2 regions of the Lysinibacillus canaveralius genome follow, and region 2 is predicted to be linked to the other one. Evidence: riboswitches for the same ligand, from Rfam matches in the RefSeq annotation. Region 2 holds a riboswitch; the other holds the start of a gene.
What was found. A riboswitch is a leader RNA that binds a small molecule or an ion and turns the genes downstream of it on or off. The one in region 2 is predicted to bind glycine.
Positions count from the first base shown of each region.

Region 1: linked by a shared signal. The riboswitch ahead of AA0Y26_RS06135 (amino acid permease) and the one ahead of gcvT (glycine cleavage system aminomethyltransferase GcvT) in region 2 are both predicted to bind glycine.

Region 1 is NZ_CP154840.1:1,244,858-1,250,589, forward strand. It holds gene AA0Y26_RS06125 (amidase) at 1-654, shown strand, start outside; gene AA0Y26_RS06130 (biotin transporter BioY) at 749-1,297, opposite strand; glycine riboswitch at 1,606-1,682, shown strand; gene AA0Y26_RS06135 (amino acid permease) at 2,097-3,434, shown strand; gene AA0Y26_RS06140 (DUF6176 family protein) at 3,495-3,839, opposite strand; gene AA0Y26_RS06145 (MarR family winged helix-turn-helix transcriptional regulator) at 4,093-4,536, shown strand; gene AA0Y26_RS06150 (long-chain-fatty-acid--CoA ligase) at 5,227-5,732, shown strand, end outside.
Region 2 is NZ_CP154840.1:2,756,591-2,762,322, forward strand. It holds gene gcvPB (aminomethyl-transferring glycine dehydrogenase subunit GcvPB) at 1-98, opposite strand, end outside; gene gcvPA (aminomethyl-transferring glycine dehydrogenase subunit GcvPA) at 95-1,438, opposite strand; gene gcvT (glycine cleavage system aminomethyltransferase GcvT) at 1,454-2,551, opposite strand; glycine riboswitch at 2,784-2,876, opposite strand; gene AA0Y26_RS14005 (shikimate kinase) at 3,005-3,517, opposite strand; gene AA0Y26_RS14010 (competence type IV pilus minor pilin ComGF) at 3,718-4,113, opposite strand; gene AA0Y26_RS14015 (hypothetical protein) at 4,119-4,445, opposite strand; gene comGD (competence type IV pilus minor pilin ComGD) at 4,438-4,869, opposite strand; gene comGC (competence type IV pilus major pilin ComGC) at 4,866-5,198, opposite strand; gene comGB (competence type IV pilus assembly protein ComGB) at 5,210-5,732, opposite strand, start outside.

The DNA.
Region 1 (5,732 bases), 1.5 Mb from region 2:
GAAACGTATCGTATATTCTTTGAAAAGGCACAGGCAGCAAACATTGCGGTCTATGCGTTGGATGGCGGAAGAAACTGGGGCGAAGACAGCCGGCCCGCCGCAATATTCATGCAGTGGATCGAACAGTTCCAGCAGGAGACACCACTACTTACGGGTATACATATTGATGTAGAACCTTATTTACTCGAGAAATGGAATACAGATCGCCAGCAGGTGTTAAAGAACTATTTCGATGTGTTAGGTGCGCTGGGGCAGTTTACAACGGAGCAAAATCTATCCTTTGAGGTGGATATGCCGTTTTGGTTTGATACGATTCAATATGATAATGCGTACGGCAAAGGTCTTGTAAGTGAATGGGTAATTGACCTTGCAGACCAGGTAACGCTTATGGCTTATCGCAATCAAGCAGAAGGTGGAAATGGAATGATCGAGCTGGTAGAAACAGAATTGGCGTATGCACAGGAAAAAGGGAAGAAAGCAGCCATAGGTGTCGAAACGCTTCAATCAGATGAAGGTACCAATATAAGTTTCTATGGGATGACGAAGCATGTATTGAAACGTGAGACAGATAAAGTAATAAAGGCTTATACTCAAAATCCTGCATTTGATGGTATTGCTGTGCATTATTTAGATTCTTGGATGAATATGAAATAAAGCGTAAAGTTCTGGAAGCTAGATGTCTCTCACCGTTCACTGGAACATAAAAAAGCGTAGACAAAGTTGGTATGCCCAGCCCTGTCTGCGCTTTTTAAGCAATTGGTTGCAGGAGTTTCGCCTGTAACAACCGGTTTCTGATAATAACACCTGCCCAAGCAGCGATTGCCGCTTTGATGATACCGACTACCAAAAATGGTGTGACACCTGATACAAGAGCGCCTGTCCATGTCAAATCTGCTACAATTTTCAGCCATAAAGCTCCGAAGAATAATGTAACAATCATGCCAATCAGATTAGCAGTAAAGGCATGTGTGAATGTAGGACGTGTTTTTTCAAGGTAATAGCCGATCACAAGCGCACAAGGGATAAACCCGACGATATAGCCGCCTGTCGGTCCTGCAATGATGGATAATCCACCTGAAAATCCTTGGAATACAGGAAGACCGATTGCACCGAGCATAATATAAAGCAAGACAGAGTATGTCCCATATTTTAATCCTAAAATCGTGACGACCAAACCTATAGCAAGGGTTTGCCCTGTAATCGGCACAAGTGGAAGAGGGATGCTGACCTGTGCCAGAACAGCGATAATTGCTGCGCATAAAGCTGTTAAAACCATCGGGAAAACAGAAATTTTCATATGCCACCTCGTTACGTTAACTTGGATTATACATTAGTTAACGTAATCGTAAAATAATCAGTAAAATTTGTCAATATGCAGTCTTTCTTTAATTATGATGCTTTTTATTTTTACAGTTTCCTTCTCTATTGCTAGCGCTGTTTTGTAAGTTATGAAAAAAAATTCTAGTATCCGAATTTTCGGTAAAAATCGCCTGTTGCGAAACAGACATAGCGGTGTTAGTATAACTGTTATCTTGAAATAATACATATACTTGCTGGAAGGCAGGTTTACACAACGCGTTGAATGCTGTGGATGACACTACAGCAGGAGCATTTTCTGGAGAGAGCGCATCAAGCGTCGCCGAAGGGTTCACTATCTCAGGCAAAAGGACAGAAGGGTAATAAAGCAAGCTATTTTTTAGCTGATTGACTTACATGTTAGCGAATATTGACGAATTTATGTCATTATCATTTTTTACTTTAACATGAAAAAGTTTTTTGTTATTCTTACGTTTAATGAGACTAGTGCTATTTGCCACTAGTCTCTTTTGTTTTAGAAGAAATAAAGGGCAGAGGACGGAAATTTGTTATTTATGATACGAAAATGACATTTTATCTGATTAAGTATATAAAATTACCTGTGGATATCTTTCTTTTAAAATCCGTAAGTGAACTCGCGAAATGTGTTGTTTCAAGAGAAATTCTGTCAGGGCCGTTTGGGACAGTTAATAGGAGGGGCTTCCATCTCTTCATTATGTTCTTGACTCGGCTGCTGAGAAAATCTTGTCATTATAAAGTGACATCTTGGAGGCATCATCATGGAACTCAAGCGAGAATTGAAAAACCGCCACGTACAGCTGATTGCTATCGGCGGTACGATTGGCACAGGATTATTTTTAGGTTCGGGAAAGGCGATTGCCTTAGCTGGACCAAGTATCATTTTAGCCTATTTAATTGTCGGGACTGCACTGTTCTTTGTTATGCGCGCGCTCGGTGAATTATTGTTATCGAATACAGGCTATACGTCCTTTACCGACTTTGCGACGGAATATATTGGCCCTTGGGCAGGATATGTAACAGGCTGGACGTACTGGTTCTGCTGGATTATGACGGCGATGGCCGATATTATTGCGGTCGGCATCTATGCGCAATACTGGTTTGATGTACCACAGTGGGTACCGGCACTCGTATGTCTGCTAATTTTGCTGGCACTGAACTTGCTGACGGTGAAGTTATTCGGGGAGCTGGAATTTTGGTTCTCTATCATTAAGGTAGTGACAATTGTTGCGCTGATTGTCGTTGGAGCATTTATGATTCTGACAGGTGTCCAGACAGGAGCAGGGCAGGCAAGTGTCTCCAACCTATGGACGCACGGCGGCTTGTTCCCTAATGGGGCAGTCGGCTTCTTACTGGCATTCCAAATGGTTGTATTTGCCTTTGTGGGTGTTGAGCTTGTCGGGGTAACGGCGGCTGAGACTGCAGATCCGCAGAAGAATATTCCTTCTGCTATCAATAAAATTCCAGTTCGTATTTTATTGTTTTACGTAGGCGCGCTAATCGTCATTCTAGCGATCAATCCGTGGAATACAATGGACGCGTCAAGCAGTCCTTTTGTACAAGTATTTGCACTAGCGGGTATTCCGATAGCTGCTGGTATTATTAATTTTGTCGTGTTGACATCTGCTGCATCTGCAGGTAATTCGGGTATGTTCTCAACAAGCCGCATGCTATACAATCTTGGCGGTAACCGGCAGGCAAGCGCAAAGTTTGCCAAGCTGAATAAGCGCAGTGTCCCTCAAAATGCATTAATTGTATCAACAATTGTTGTATCGGCAGGTGCACTGTTAAGTAAATTGATGCCGGAAGATGCATTTAGTCTTGTAACAACGGTTAGTGCTATCTGCTTTATTTGGGTATGGAGCATTATTTTGATTTCACATATTATTTATAAGCGTAAAAATCGTGCTCTGCATGAGGCTTCTAAATTTAAGGCGCCCTTTACGCCATTTATCAATTACGTCTTACTAGCGTTTTTTGTATTTTTACTTGGCGTTATGCTGTATGCAGAAGCAACACGTACGGCGCTGCTCTTGACGCCGGTGTGGTTTATTCTACTGCTCATCTTATATCGAATCCGTATAAAGGCACGGATGTAGGGTGAAATTTTATAGGCGGACAGCTCATAGAACATGGGCTGTCCGCTATTTTTTTGTCTGTTAGACCATAGAAGATCTTACTTGCTCAGGAATCATGACGACTTCCGTTTTTAAATCAATAGGTCTAAACGTTTTATCGATGCACTCCTCCCAATAGGCAAGGTGCTGCTTGTCGATCCAATGAGTAGATTGCTCTACTTCGATTCCGCCTGTTCCGTGAACCGAATACCAATATAGATATTCTTCTCCATTCAATACTTCTCGAAAGATAGTTTCGACATACATCTTCTCGCCCTCTAGAGTGACTAGGACATCTTTCATATTGTCATTCAAAAATTGGAGCCATTCATCGACTTTCCCAGACTTACCGGGCTTCACTCTGTATCTCGTACATTCTATATTCATTTCATCCACATCCTTTTTTGATAATGAATTTCTTATATAAGAAAATTTATATAAACAATAAATAACATTTACTTATATAAATGTAAACAATTTTAAGTGTAGTTTACTATGAGTGATTTTTGCACAATTCGAACCTGCAGGGCTGAACTCAGTTTCCCTTCTGCTGTGAGAGAAGTGGACGAGTTAACAAATTCATGATATAATTATCTCGAATTGAAGATAATTGAGATTGAAATAAATAAGAGGTGAGCATATGGAACAGCGAAATCAGGCTTTACATGCCATTACTGTGCTGCTTCGTGCGTCCCGATCCTTGGAAGATTTATTGAAGAAGGATGTAGCAGGATACGGACTGAATGCAACAGAGTTTGCCGTTCTGGAGCTTTTATATCATAAAGGCGAGCAGCCAATCCAAGTGATCGGCAAAAAGATTTTAGTAGCTAGCAGCAGTATTACGTACGTGATTGATAAATTGGAGCAAAAGGGTTTTGTCAAGCGTCGCGGCTGTCCGACAGACCGTCGTGTTATCTATGCGGTAATTACGGAAGAGGGAGAGGCATTGATGGAAAAAGTCTTCCCCGAGCATGAAAGAAAGATGGAAGAGCTTTTTTCCGCTATTCCAGCAGAAGACCTGAAGCAAACAATTGAGCATTTAAAGGTAATCGGTGTAGAGGCGTCGAAGCGTCAGGGCGAGTAGAAAACGACTTGCTCCATAAAGTAAATGACTATGCAGGAAAATGCTTCATTACCTTTATACCTGCTGTTCTGCCGTTAGTTATATATAGAAGTATTAAAAGGTGTCAGCTAATGCTGATGCTTTTTTTGTTTGGAAAGAAATATTTTATGAGGATAGCAAAATTATGGGCACGGCGCTTAGCAGGAGCTTCTTCCTATCTTACTCACTTGTAAAGAACTGTACGTACCATTCCTGTCTGAACTGCTAGAAAATATTTTATGCTGCTGAATATTTTGATAGGGAAAGTGTAAGTAAGCGTTGAAATAAATGAAAGCGTTTTAAAAAACACCCTTGAAACATGGCTGGATTTTAAGTATTCTGAAAATACCAACCGGTTAGTATTGAAGAAAGAAAATAAGCATTCCAGCTATCATCTACTGTTTTTTTGGTACGTTAAAGCTGTCACTATACGAAAAAAGAAGAAGTCTATCTTCTTCATCTTCGGAATGCTTCTGGACAACCTATCATATTGTATATGTGCAAGCGTGTTCTGGTTAGGCAAAGTAATTGCGCTATCAGGAGCCAAGGAAGGAGAAATGCAAAAGAGTGTCTTCCAAAGGAAAAGGCCGTTAGTTGTTCAGTATTTGGTGTATGACGAAAAGCAGTAGAAGAAAGTGTGTATGCATTTCCTACTAACAGGGGGGAGAAACTATGAAAGTCAAAAAAGTTTGGTATAAGCAATACCCTAGCTCCATTTCACCGGATATGGAATTTCCCATTAAAACAATGCCGGAAATTTTAAAGGAAACGGTGGAAAAAATCCCGGATCATATCGCCATCAAGTTCTACTCAAAAGAAATCCGTTATAAGGAGCTGTGGTCTTTCAGCTCTATGTTTGCTGCTTCGCTTCAACAGACTGGCATTGAAAAGGGGGACAGGGTCGCCATTATGCTGCCAAACTGTCCGCAATATATCATTTCCTACTACGGCATTTTAAAGGCGGGTGCCGTTGTTACACAGGTAAACCCCATGTATCTCGAGAAGGAACTGCTCTACATTTTGAATGATTCTGGGGCGAAAACAATCGTTGTGTATGAGCCGCTCTATCCGCGTATCAAGGCAATTGCAGACAAAACGTTACTAGAGAAAATTATCGTTGTCAGCTTTGAGCCTGAAAAGTCCACATTGCAGGGTGAGGATGAATTGTTTGAACAGTT
Region 2 (5,732 bases):
TCCAAATCGACTTCCGGTACATCTAATGGCTCAAGATTATAACCGACGCGTCCTTCTTTTGTTAATTCAAAAATTAATGGTTGGTTTTCGTGACTCATTGTAATGCCCCCATTTCTGCTACTAACGCATCGATTTCTTCTTTCGTGCGCAGCTCAGTTACAGCAATTAATGCGTGGTTAGCCATTTCTGGATCCACACGTCCTAAATCGAATCCACCGATAATGCCTTTTTCCAGCAAGCCTTTGTTGATTTCAGTTACTGATTTATTTGTTTTTACAACAATTTCGTTAAAATGAGCGCCTTGGAATGCGACTGGGAATCCAGCAGCTTCGAACGCATTTTTTGCATAGCGAGTTTTCATAATATTCTGTTTCGCCATTTCCCGCATGCCCTCTTTACCTAGTGCAGTCATAGCCACTGAAGCCGCAAGTGCAAGCAAAGCTTGGTTAGAGCAGATATTAGAAGTTGCCTTGTCGCGGCGAATATGTTGTTCACGAGCCTGCAACGTCAATACATATCCACGGCGCCCTTCCTGATCGACTGTTTCACCCACAAGACGTCCAGGCACTTTACGCATCAATTTTGTCGTTACGGCAAAGAAGCCACAGTGTGGACCACCGAAGTTTTCGGCAATACCAAACGGCTGTGCATCACCTGCAACAATATCTGCACCTAATTTACCAGGGGGTGTTAACACGCCAAGTGCTAATGGGTTAGCTGATACAATAAACAATCCTTTTTGGTCGTGTGTAATTTCACCAATCATTTTTAAATCTTCAATTTGACCGTAGAAATTTGGATACTGAACGATTACCGCGGCTGTTTGATCATCTATCAAACCTTTTAACGCTTCCATATCTGTTACACCGTCTTTTGTCGGTACCGTTACAACTTCAATTGACTGGCCGTATGCGTATGTCGTGACGACGTCCTTATACTCCGGATGTACCGTTCCCGATACAAGCAGCTTTTTGCGCTTTGTATGGCCAGCAGCAAGCATGCCTGCTTCTGCAAGCGCAGTCCCGCCATCATACATCGACGAATTGGCTAGATCCATTCCTGTCAGTTCGGCAATCATCGTTTGGAACTCGAAAATGGCCTGTAGTTCACCTTGTGATATTTCAGGTTGATACGGTGTATAAGCTGTGTAAAACTCTGAACGAGAGATAACATGGTCAACGATTACCGGCTTATAATGGTTGTAAACCCCGGCTCCGAGGAAGGATACATTATTTATCGTATCAGCATTTTTTGCAGCAAGTGCTGTAAGCTCTTTTGCCAAAGCCGCTTCAGATTTTGCCTCTTTAATATTGTACAGCCCTTGGAAACGAACTTTCTCAGGAATATCAGAAAATAGTTCATCAATAGAAGAAACGCCAATCGTCTCCAGCATTTCTTTTTGATCTTGTTCCGTCATTGGTAAATAACGATGTTTCATATTTGCCCCTCTTTTCTAGTTTTTTACACGCTTATAAAATGGTGTTTCAACAACAATTGCAGAAATGAGCTTTCCACGGATTTCAATTTCCACTTCCGTTCCAATCTCAACTTTGGAAGCATCGACTAATGCTAAGCCGATATTACGTTTTGTCATCGGTGATTGCGTACCAGTAGTCACTTCACCAATCTCTTCGCCTTCCTTGAAAACTTTATAGCCGTGGCGCGGAATTCCTTTACCAGTCATTTCTACTCCTACGAGTTTGCGCTTTAAGCCTTCTTCTTTTTGAGCAGCCAGCGCATCACGACCAATAAAATCAGTAGTTAATTTTACGGCAAATCCAATACCTGCTTCTAATGGGGTGATATCTTTTGATAATTCCTGTCCATACAGCGGCAGGCAGGCTTCAAAGCGAAGAGTATCACGAGCGCCAAGCCCGGCAGGAACTACTCCTTTGTCTTTACCGGCTTCTAAAATTTCATCCCAAAGTTCGATAACAGCTGCGGGTTGCCCATAGATTTCAAATCCATCTTCACCCGTATAACCGCTGCGGGAAACTAGTACTTGATGTCCGGCAACTACTACATTATCTTTGAATTTAAAGTATTTGATATCGTTTAAGTTTTCTGACGTTAAAGTTTGTAAAATCTCTTCTGCTAAAGGGCCTTGCAGTGCGATTTGAGCATATTCATCTGATCTATTCGTAACGACAACATCTCCGCTTTTTTGAGAAAGCATCCATTCATAGTCCTTTTCGATGTTAGCGGCATTCACACATAAAAGATATTGGTTTTCACCTAGACGATAAGCTAGTAGATCGTCAACAACTCCACCTGTTTCATAACACATCGCGTTATATTGCGCACTGCCAACTTGGATTTTTGAAATGTCGTTTGATAATAGGTTTTGCAAATAGCTTAATGCATCCGGACCTTCCACAAAAATCTCTCCCATATGCGAAACATCAAAAAGCCCTGCACGGTTACGCACTGCATCATGTTCTTCTTTTATGGAAGAAAATTGCACTGGCAATTCCCAGCCCCCAAAATCAATCGTTTTTCCACCATATTTGCTATATGACTCAAATAATGGTGTGCGTTTTAATTCGCTCATAAAAATCCTCCTCAAATTTAGATTGTTGCAAAAATTTATTAAGGCTTTCAGGTCATGCTATCTCTCTTGCTGGAGAGGCAATAAAGACGATTTTCCCCATTAAAAAAAGACAGACGAATCCCTTGAGTGGAATTCCCTGTCCTTTCACCTGAAAGTTACACCTACTATTGACTCCAAGCCACATATATAGGCTTTCCCCTTTGGTGGCCGATAACGGCACTCTCCAGAGATGCGTCCTGTACGGGTCTTTTTGCCTGAGAGATTCATAGTTTCTCTACTTGCTCCTTCGGCGACGCAACTTTACGTTCTCTCCCCGTACACTCAACCGCTTCTTATTCAACATACCAGTCTATCCAGATGTTCTTAGCCATATCCTAACATTGAACGGGATGTAAAGGCAAACATTTTTTAAAAATAGGAATAAAACGAACAATTCCGTTCATTTTAAAAAAATTATTCGCCTTTTAATCTGTTCACCTGGAAGGCTATATACTCTACAATTTGTCTGATAGGCCTGTCTTCTGTTAAGACTTGGATGTGGCCGGCTTCTCTGTATAATTTTCTTCTGGTTTGATATAGCTCGTGCAGCTCTTCTTTCGTTAAACGCTGCACTATGGGGCGGTTTTTATCGTTTCGAATCCGGACATAAATATCCTCAAATACAGCATCGAGAAAAAATACGAGTCCAGTCCTCCGCATAATCCGACGGTTTTCCTCTTTCATTGCTACACCGCCGCCTGTTGCAATAATACACCCCTCATTACGGAAGTTCTCCAGAAATTCGGTTTCAATCTCTCTGAAACGCTCTTCTCCATACTTTTCAAAAATCTCCGGGATTGTCATTCCCTGCTGTCTTACAATTTCATGATCCATATCATAGTATGGCATCTTCAAAAAGTAGCTCAGTCTTCGTCCGATTGCGCTTTTTCCGCATCCCATAAATCCTACTAAATAAATTTTCCGCATGGCCTATCACCTTCTTTGTCGCTTAAAAAAATTAGTTCTCACTGATTAATATCTGTAGTATATCAATCGTAGCACGAACATTCGACAATTCCAATGAATTATAAATTTTTATTTCCACCTGGAAAGTAAAAGCATAGGTTAAACAGGCACCTGTTACTAAAAACAGTAAAACAATAGATAACGGAAAGAGAGCGCCTTTCTCATTCCGAATGCTGTTCCACAATAAAGATCCTCTCCCTTTCCTTTCCGTCCTCTAATTTGACTTTCAACAGCAGTCTATTATCGTTCATTTCAAAGTTTGCACTTTTTACACCTGTCAGTAATGTCTCATTCCCATTGTTTTCTCGTTTCCATAAAACCTTATTAAGAAACTGAATGTTATATACTTTATCAGGAGTTCTGACAGTAATACTTAATCCATCCTGCGAAACGGTAATCTCGCTCTTCCCATACGGTAAGGATTGATTGATATCATTTACACATATCTCCCAATCAGTCTCCAGTCTCTTTTTCTTTATATCATTCATTTCCTGATATTCTATGAATATAAAAAAGAGAAGTTGGCCAAACACTACTAATAGTACAAGTTGTAACAAGGCCTCTACAAATGTGAATCCATCCTCTTGCCTTCTATATCGACGCACATTTTCTGCGGTCCCTTTAAATCGTTGTAAAAGACACATATTTCTCCATTACCGTATTGCCAATTATAATTAACATGTTCAATTGTAATCTTCCCCTCTGCAGATCCACTATATGCTGACTCCTTAATTCCATTAAATGCAGCTTCACTAGCATAATAAGCCAGTTTCTCATTATAGAGTTTTTCTTGAAGATTGTTGGCAGCCGGCAGTAATGTAATGGTTAATAGCGATAAAATCACAATACTCAAAACGGTTTCCAACAATGTGATTCCTTGTTCACTCAATCAGCCGCAACCTTCCCTTCGACATATTAATCGAATATACAATTTTCCTTTCCGGTGTCTGGAATTCAACCTTCCCCAGCTCTCTGACATTTCCTAGTGGTGTAAACGTGATATACGTCTTATTGGTATAAATGGTAATACTCATACCATTTGGAATTTCCCATGTAAGATCGTAATTAAAAAAGGACTTGCTCGTTTTCACATATTTTTTGTCGATTATATATACATTTACAGTAGTCTGTTCCTGTATTGCTGCCATTTGCGCTTGGTGTAATGTTAACCTAAACTTTTCAATAGCTTGTTCATACTGCGCTTCTTTCCATTGGCTATAGGAAAAAGACATGACAACACCGATAATTGTCATCATTATTAACAATACAAGCAATGTCTCGAGTAAAGTGAACCCTCCTGTGCTATGTTTCACGATGAGCCATCACCGTCTCCTGCCCTTGTTCCCTCCACAGACGCTTTTCCATCTTGGTCAATCTTGATTTTCTCGCCGCTGGGGCATTTCGCCTCGTCCGTAGAAATGTAGCCCTCCTCAATCAACTGAGCGACTGTCGGGTATTCCATTTTATCTACACGATAAGCTTCGACCTGTCCTTGTACCATGCTTACATATGCACTGCACCCTTTCTCATCAATTGTAGAAAAATGCTTTGTTACATTTGGTATCGTAACTAAGATAAGCACTGATATGATCAATAAGACAATTAACATTTCAATTAAAGTAAAACCCTTTTCATTTAACATTCTTTCCCCTCCTAAATGACATCGAGCATATTATACATAGGCAGCAGTATGCTTAAGTAGGCTGCCACGATACAAAGTGCAATGATGATAAACAACAATGGCTGAATTGTTTTTGTGATAAGTTTGATGCCGTTTTGCAGCTTACTGTCCAAAAGTTCAGCATACAAAATCATTTCTCTGCCAAGTAGACCACTTAACTCTCCGTGTGCAATAAACTGCTCGAACCTCGGATAGAAAAAATCACTTACAAGCACTGCCTGTGCCAAAGAATCGCCGTATACGATTCTTTGGCGGATATACGATGAAATATAAGCAATTTGTTTCTGATGAGGTTGTTCTGCCATGTGCTCTAAAGACGCCTGTAACGAAAAGCCTGTTAATAGGAGCTCTCCAAGCGTTCGTGAAAATTGCCTTGTCATCAATAGTCGCCAGTAATACCGAATGAAAGGTACTTTCAAAAAGATGGCCAGCTGCAAATTGACTCTCTTTCGGCTTACATAAATAAAACCAGCTGTCAGCAATCCACCTGCCACT